Regions from separate parts of the Beduinella massiliensis genome, predicted to be linked through region 2. Evidence: predicted binding sites of a transcription regulator. Region 2 holds the regulator's gene; the other holds the start of a gene.
The links. The regulator Rex, encoded in region 2, represses fermentation and respiration genes when NADH is low (regulators of the CRP and FNR family bind a similar motif). The targets are predictions, from matches to a motif close to ATTGTTAANNNNTTAACAAT.
Positions count from the first base shown of each region.

Region 1 (3,734 bases), 2.4 Mb from region 2:
CGACTTCACCGCGGAGCAGCGCTCCATCGGGCGGGCGGCCATCAACGCCGGGGCGGACGTGGTCGTCGGCCACCACCCGCACGTGGTGCAGGGCATCGAAAAGTACAAGGGCCGCTACATCCTCTACTCGCTGGGCAATCTGGTCTTCGGCGGCAACGTCGATCCGGACGACCGCGACGCCTACGTCGCCCGCCTGCACTTCACCGTCACCGAGGACGGCAGCGAACCCCCGGAGCTGGAGATCATCCCCATCCGCCTGACCGAGAAGGAAAAAGGTACGGATTACAGGCCCGTCCTCGCGGAGGGCGAAGAAGCCGGGCGCATCGAGAAGAAGATCCTGAAGCGCTCGTATAAAATGGAGGAAGAGTAAGATGGCAACGGCGCATTACGCACTCTTCGTCGATCTGGAAAACTGCGGCGCGAAGATCGGCACGCTCAACGACGTCATCGAAAAGGTCAAGATTCGCGGGGATATCCTGATCGGCAAGGTCTACGGGTATACGGACAAGTACTCCGACCTCAAAGAGGTGCTGCTCTCCAACACGTTCAACGTCGTGCCCTCCATCCGCTATGGGCGCAACCAGAAAAACAACCTGGACATCCAGCTCGTGCTGGACGCGCTGGACGTGGCCTTCACCAACAGCCTGATCGATTCCTTCTGCATCGTCTCGGGCGACAGCGACTACGTGCCGCTGGTGGGCAAGCTCAAGTCCATGGGCAAGTTCGTGCTGGGCATCTCGCGTTCGGAGGCCGCGTCGAGCGTCTTTATCAACGCCTGCAACGAGTTTCAGTTTCTGGAATCCGTGAGCCAGGGCAAGTCCTCCGGCCGCAGCCAGAAGGACGAGCCGCTGACGCTCGAGCAGCTCAACGAGCTGATCTGCACCATACTGGAAGAGCAGGCGGACGAAAACGAGATTCTCGCCTCCGAACTCAAGAACATCCTGCTGCGCCTGCGCCCGGACTTCAACGAAAAGTCCTTCGGCTTTTCCACGTTCGGCAAGCTGCTCACCGGCCTCGCCCAGCGCTTCGACGCCTTCACGGTGGTGGCCGATCACTTCAACCTCATCATCCAGCTCGGCCACGAGGAGGAACCCGCAAAGCAGACCCCGCCGCAGCTCACGCGGGACAACTACGCCGAGATTTTCAGGAGGCACCTGAAGACGTTCAAGGACAACGGGTTCGAGCGCATCAACCCCTCGATCCTCAAGGCGGCGGTGCAAAACGACTACCCCGACTTCACCGAGCGCTCCGTCGGGTTCAAGCGCTTTTCCGACCTGCTGCGCGCGCTGGATAAGAGCGGCGTGCTCAAGGTGGAGCTGGACGAGCAGAAGACCATGCTTGTGAAAATTTTATGAAGCATTGGGGAGGCGCGCAGAGCGCCGCCCCGCTTTTTTTCTTTGGGCGCCCCGCGCGCCGCGGCGGCCGCCGGGGAATGGGCGGGCCCGCAGGGCGCCATAATGTTAATCAAATGCCGGAAAAGCTATCGTTTATGCCGAAGATCGTTAAAACTTTGACAATACTGCCCGAAAACAGCAGAAGGAACTCTGTACACTTCATTCATTGACGGAGGCAAACGATAATGTTAAAATATTATCAATCCCGGAAAGAAACCCGGGACGCACACCGAACCGCCCCGGCGCATGCCGGGGGAGAAAAGGAGCGTACGGTATGAACGAAACGCAGATCGTCGACAGCGTAGAGACGTTTGAGGCGGCGCTTGCCCGCGTGCGCGAGGCGCAGCGGCGCTACGCGGCCTACACGCAGGAGCAGGTGGACCGCATCTTCAAGGCGGCGGCCGTAGCCGCGAACAAGGCGCGCATCCCCCTGGCCAAGATGGCGGTTGCGGAGACCGGCATGGGCGTGGTGGAGGACAAGGTCATCAAGAACCACTTCGCCGCCGAATACATTTACAACGCATATAAGGACACCAGAACCTGCGGCGTCGTCGAGGAGGATGCGGCCTACGGCGTGAAGAAGATCGCGGAGCCCATCGGCGTCATCGCGGCGGTCATCCCCACGACGAACCCGACCTCGACCGCGATCTTCAAGACGCTGCTCGCGCTCAAGACGCGCAACGGCATCGTCATCAGCCCGCACCCCCGCGCCAAGGGCTGCACCATCGCGGCGGCGAAGACCGTGCTGGAGGCCGCGGTGGCGGCGGGCGCGCCCGAGGACATCATCAGCTGGATCGACGTGCCCTCGCTGGAGCTGACGAATATGGCGATGAAGGAAGCGGACATCATCCTCGCCACCGGCGGCCCGGGCATGGTGCGCGCGGCCTATTCCTCCGGCAAGCCGGCGCTGGGCGTCGGCGCGGGCAACACCCCCGCCATCATCGACGAGAGCGCGGACATCCTGCTCGCGGTGAACTCCATCATCCATTCCAAGACGTTCGACAACGGCATGATCTGCGCCAGCGAGCAGAGCGTCATCGTGCTAAGCCCCGTGTACGACGCGGTGAAGGCCGAATTCAGCCGCCGCGGCTGCTATTTCCTGAATGCGGACGAGACGGACTGCGTGCGCCGCACCCTCCTCATCAACGGTTCGCTCAACGCGCGCATCGTCGGCCAGGGCGCGCGCAGGATCGCGGAGCTCGCGGGCGTCGCCGTGCCGGAAAACACCAAGATCCTCATCGGCGAGGTGCAGAGCGTAGACCTTTCCGAGGAGTTCGCGCACGAGAAGCTGTCGCCCGTGCTGGCGATGTACCGTGCGGAGGACTTCGAGGACGCGCTGGAAAAGGCGGAGCACCTCATCGCGGATGGCGGCTACGGCCATACCTCCTCGCTGTACGTGAACGCCGTCACCGAGCGGGAAAAGATCGACCGGCACGCCGCGCGCATGAAGACCTGCCGCATCCTCATCAACACCCCCGCCTCGCAGGGCGGCATCGGCGACCTGTACAACTTCAAGCTCGCGCCCTCGCTGACGCTGGGCTGCGGCTCCTGGGGCGGCAACTCCGTGTCGGAAAACGTCGGGGTGAAGCACCTGCTCAACATCAAGACCGTCGCGGAGAGGAGAGAGAACATGCTTTGGTTCCGCGCGCCGCAGAAGGTGTACATCAAGAAGGGCTGCCTGCCGGTGGCGCTTTCGGAGCTTCGGGACGTCCTGGGCAAGCGCCGCGCCTTCGTGGTCACCGACTCCTTCCTCTTCAACAACGGCTATACCAAGCCGGTCACCGATAAGCTGGACGAGATGGGCGTCGTGCACACCACGTTCTACGACGTCGCGCCCGACCCTTCGCTGGGCTGTGCGATGGAGGGCGCAAGGCAGATGGCCGCCTTCAAGCCGGACGTCATCATCGCCGTCGGTGGCGGCAGCGCGATGGACGCGGCCAAGATCATGTGGGTGCTCTACGAACACCCCGAGGCGGACTTCATGGACATGGCGATGCGCTTTGTGGACATCCGCAAGCGCGTGTATACCTTCCCCAAGATGGGCGAAAAGGCGTACTTTATCGCCGTGCCGACCTCCGCGGGCACGGGCAGCGAGGTGACGCCGTTCGCGGTCATCACCGACGAGAACACGGGCGTCAAGTACCCGCTGGCCGATTACGAGCTCATGCCGAACATGGCGATCGTGGACGCGGACATGATGATGAACGCGCCCAAGGGGCTCACCAGCGCCAGCGGCATCGACGCGCTGGTGCATTCGCTGGAGGCGTACGCGGCCATGCTTGCGACGGACTACACCGACGGTTTGGCCCTGCGCTCCATGCAGATGGTCTTCGACTACCT
Region 1 is NZ_LT963430.1:167,692-171,425, forward strand. Features, by position in the region: gene C1725_RS01615 (CapA family protein) at 1-370, shown strand, start outside; gene C1725_RS01620 (NYN domain-containing protein) at 372-1,355, shown strand; gene adhE (bifunctional acetaldehyde-CoA/alcohol dehydrogenase) at 1,669-3,734, shown strand, end outside.
Region 1: the regulator Rex is predicted to act here: its motif matches at 1,579-1,598, upstream of adhE (bifunctional acetaldehyde-CoA/alcohol dehydrogenase).

Region 2 (3,734 bases):
GATGAAGCGGTCTCTGACTTAATTATAGTATATTTCCTTTTGAACGGCTCTATACGTCGTCTGCCATAATTTTTCGCGGTGAAGCTCGATGCCGTTTACATCGTAAAACACCTTATAAGTATCTACGACATAGCCCGTGCGCTTCTTCTTCGCCACCTTGCTCGCACCTCTGGCCATCGACTCGTCGCGGGTATAAATCACCTCGTCGGACGGCGTCAGCGTGCGTATGGTTTCGGAGTACAGGTTGATCGTCGTGCCGTTTTCCAGCATCTTGCCGTACACCTCGACCGTGACCTTCTGATCCTCGTACCACGCAAGAATAAAGACTGGGAAATCCGTATTGTTGCGGAAGACGAAGTCCAGTCTCGGCCAGTCCACCGCCGCGTCCTCGCCCTTAGGCACATACGTGCTCGGCCAAGAATGCTGCGAACGATCCACGATTTCCAGGTTTGCGCGGACAACCGCATTAAAGAGCGTCGAGGAAGTCTGGCACACGCCGCCTCCCGTGTCGTCGATCAGCTGTCCACCGGAAATCGCGCCCGCCTCTTTGTAGCCCTTGGCCTTGGTGCGCTGGCCGGTGCACTCGTTAAAGGAGAGCGTCTCGCCGGGCATGACCACCCGGCCGTTGAGCGCGTCGGACGAAAGCGCGATGTTCGTGTTGCGGTTGTTGTCCTTCGTCGTCTCCGTCGTAAAGGAGGAAACGCGTCCGAACATCGGGGTCAGCATCGCCTGGGTGACCGCTGGCTGAACAGGCGCTCCCGTAACCTCGACCACCGCGTCGTAACGTCCGGCATCCAGCGCCTCCACCACGTCGCGATACAGCCTATCCGCGTCTGCGGCATAACCTACCTGCTCCGGCGTAAAGACGAACGTCTTCGTCACTGGGTCAAAGGCGTACAGCGTCGCGTCCGTCGCAGGCTGATCGATGCGGGCGACGACTACGTCCGTCAGCTCGCGTACCTTTCCCTTGTCGTATCCGAGTCCCGTTTCAAAGGACGCTCCGCCGGTTTTCAGCATCTGAACGTCGCTGTAGCGCTGTTTCAGGCTTCCGCGCCTTCCCAGCGCATAGGCTCTGGCGAGCACTTCCTGCGTATCGAAGCGGATAGGAACCTCTTCGGACGTGATCCGCCATTTTTTGTCGCCATACGTGATCCCGATGGCGAACGCCTCGCTCTGCTGATTGGTATGCGATTCCAGGGTAGCCTGGGCCTCTCCCATCGTCATGCCGCCGATATCCGTGCCGTTTACGCGAATGCCCGGATAGAACGTATCGACGGCCACCTGCCGGGATACCTCCTGAAACTGCTGATAAACCTGATACTCCTGCGCGACCCACCAGGATATCAGGGAAAGGAGCCCTACGCACACGAAGACGACCGGAATCGTCCAATAGGGAAAGACCTTCTTTTCTTCTCTTTCGTACGCGTTCCGCGGAGGCGGCATGCGCCGCACCTGCGTGTTTCTTTGGCTCGTTTCGCTGCCCGGACGCTGAAAGCGGCTGACGTCGCCGCCCGGCCTTCCCGGCGTTTTCTGGCTCGGCATGTCGCGGGGTCTCCTTCTCGATGCGTTTATTGATCGCCCTTTTCAGCCAAGAGCTCCTGCTCGTGCATCCTGTAGGAAAGGATATGCAGGGTATCGCTCAGGTGAACATTGACGACGGGGAAATTTTCCGGGGTACTCAAATCGACCGGCGCAAAATTCCAGATAGCGCGCACGCCCCCCTGGATCAGTCGGTCGCACATCTGCTGCGCCGCCGCATGGGGCACGGCGAGCACGGCGATGTCGACGCCGTGCGAAGCGAGCCATCCATCCAGCTTTTCAATCGGCTGCACGACGATGCCATGCACGTCGATTCCGACGAGCGCGGGGGATACATCGAACATCGCCTGTACCTTGAAGCCTTCCCGCGCAAAAGAAGAGTAGTTCGCCACCGCACGGCCGATATTGCCCGCGCCAATGATGATGACGTGATACTCGCGCGTAATTCCCAGAATTTCCGCGATGCGCATCTTCAGTTCAGATACATGGTACCCAAACCCCTGCTGGCCAAAACCGCCAAAGCAGTTGATATCCTGCCGAATTTGCGAGGCAGTTAATCCCATTCGTTCGCCAAGCTCCTGAGACGAAATTCGGGTAACGCCTGCTTTTTCCAATTCACGCAGGTGCCTGTAATAGCCCGGCAGGCGGCGGACAACGGCGTCGGAGACGCGGGAACGGTAGGCCATCTGCTTGCACCCCACTCACTTCATTGTCATTCCGGCTGTTATGATGACATCCGTACTGTTTAGTATAACAGCTTCCTTTTTTGTGCGCAAGGGGAAAATCCATCGGAGCCGTCTCCGATTTCACAAAATTTTGTCGGACAAGCACCGCCCCAAATGCAGTAATCCGCCGGAAGCGTTGCTTCCGGCGGATTGTATTCACGAAAACAGGCGTTCCAGCTCTTCATAGCGTTCGTGCGTGATGAGCGCGTCCTGCTGCGTGCCGCAAAGGCGAACCACATAGGTCCATCGTCCATATGGCGTGATGCTGTCGATTTCGTGCAAGTTGATGATGTAGGACTTATGGCAGCGATAGAAAATTTCGGGATCCAGCCGCGCCTCGATGTCCCCCAGCGACTCGCTCGTCACGAATCGGCCGCCACCCTTCATGTAAAGGACGGTCGCACGATTTTCGCGCTGAACGAGCAGGATATCTTCCATCGCGACGAAGTTGACGCCCTCCCGGTGGCGGAGCATGAGCCTTCCCGCCGCCACCCTCGCCCGAGGCGCGGCATTCTGCGTAGGGTTAGGCACCGGATCATCCTGCGCGCGCCTCAGCAACACGTCCTGCGCGCGCTCCAGCGTCTTCATCACGCGTTCGAGTTTAAACGGTTTGACCAGATAGTCGAATGCATACACCTCAAACGCATCGGCCATGTACTGATCGTGCGCGGTTGCAAACACCAGAATAATGGAAGGATCCGTATCCTGAATGACGCGCGCCGCTTCCACACCGCTCATTTCCGGCATCTCCACGTCCAGAAAGACGAGCTGCGGCTTTTCCTGCTCCACTTTTTCGAGCAGTTCCCTGCCGTTCGTCGCCTCTCCGCGCAGTTCAAAGCCTTCTACGCGCTCGATCATCTTACGCATGATGGTCCGCATGCCCGCGTCGTCGTCTGCAATGACCACCGGTATCTTTTCACTCATCGCATCCGCATCCTTCGCCTGTCCTGAGGTTTTGTGAGAATTTCAGAGAGGATAATGCCCCGAAGCAGCTCCTGCGCCTCATCCTGCACGTCCTGCGCATGCTGCATGCGAGGCTGCGGCGCCGCGTAGGAGGGCGTACCAAGCTCGTGGCATGGGTCTTCCCCCTCGCCCGCCTGTTCCATTTCCTCCTGCGTCACGGTTCTCGGCTGCATGCGGCTCATCCGCTCCGCATCCAAGCGATGCTCCACGCGTGCGGAGCGCTCGACCGCCGAGGCCTCCCGCAAAATCGGGGCGCCACCTTCTTTTTTGTGCATCCGCTTATGCGAAGGCGCAGGCTGTTCTTCCACCTTCGGCATCTCTTCGGGGTCTTCGCTGATCTGTTTGGCCGCCTCGGCGAAGCGTCCCAGCATCTGCTGCCACTCTCCCTGAGGCGCGCGCGGCATCGCCTTTGCGGCCTGGCCCGCGCTGTTCTTCACCTGCTTTTGGCTGGCACGAACGATCGCCCACACGACAAGGCCGATGACAATTAAAACATCCACGCGCGGT
Region 2 is NZ_LT963430.1:2,609,842-2,613,575, forward strand. Features, by position in the region: gene C1725_RS12730 (VanW family protein) at 19-1,542, opposite strand; gene C1725_RS12735 (redox-sensing transcriptional repressor Rex) at 1,569-2,225, opposite strand; gene C1725_RS12740 (response regulator) at 2,421-3,188, opposite strand; gene C1725_RS12745 (hypothetical protein) at 3,185-3,727, opposite strand.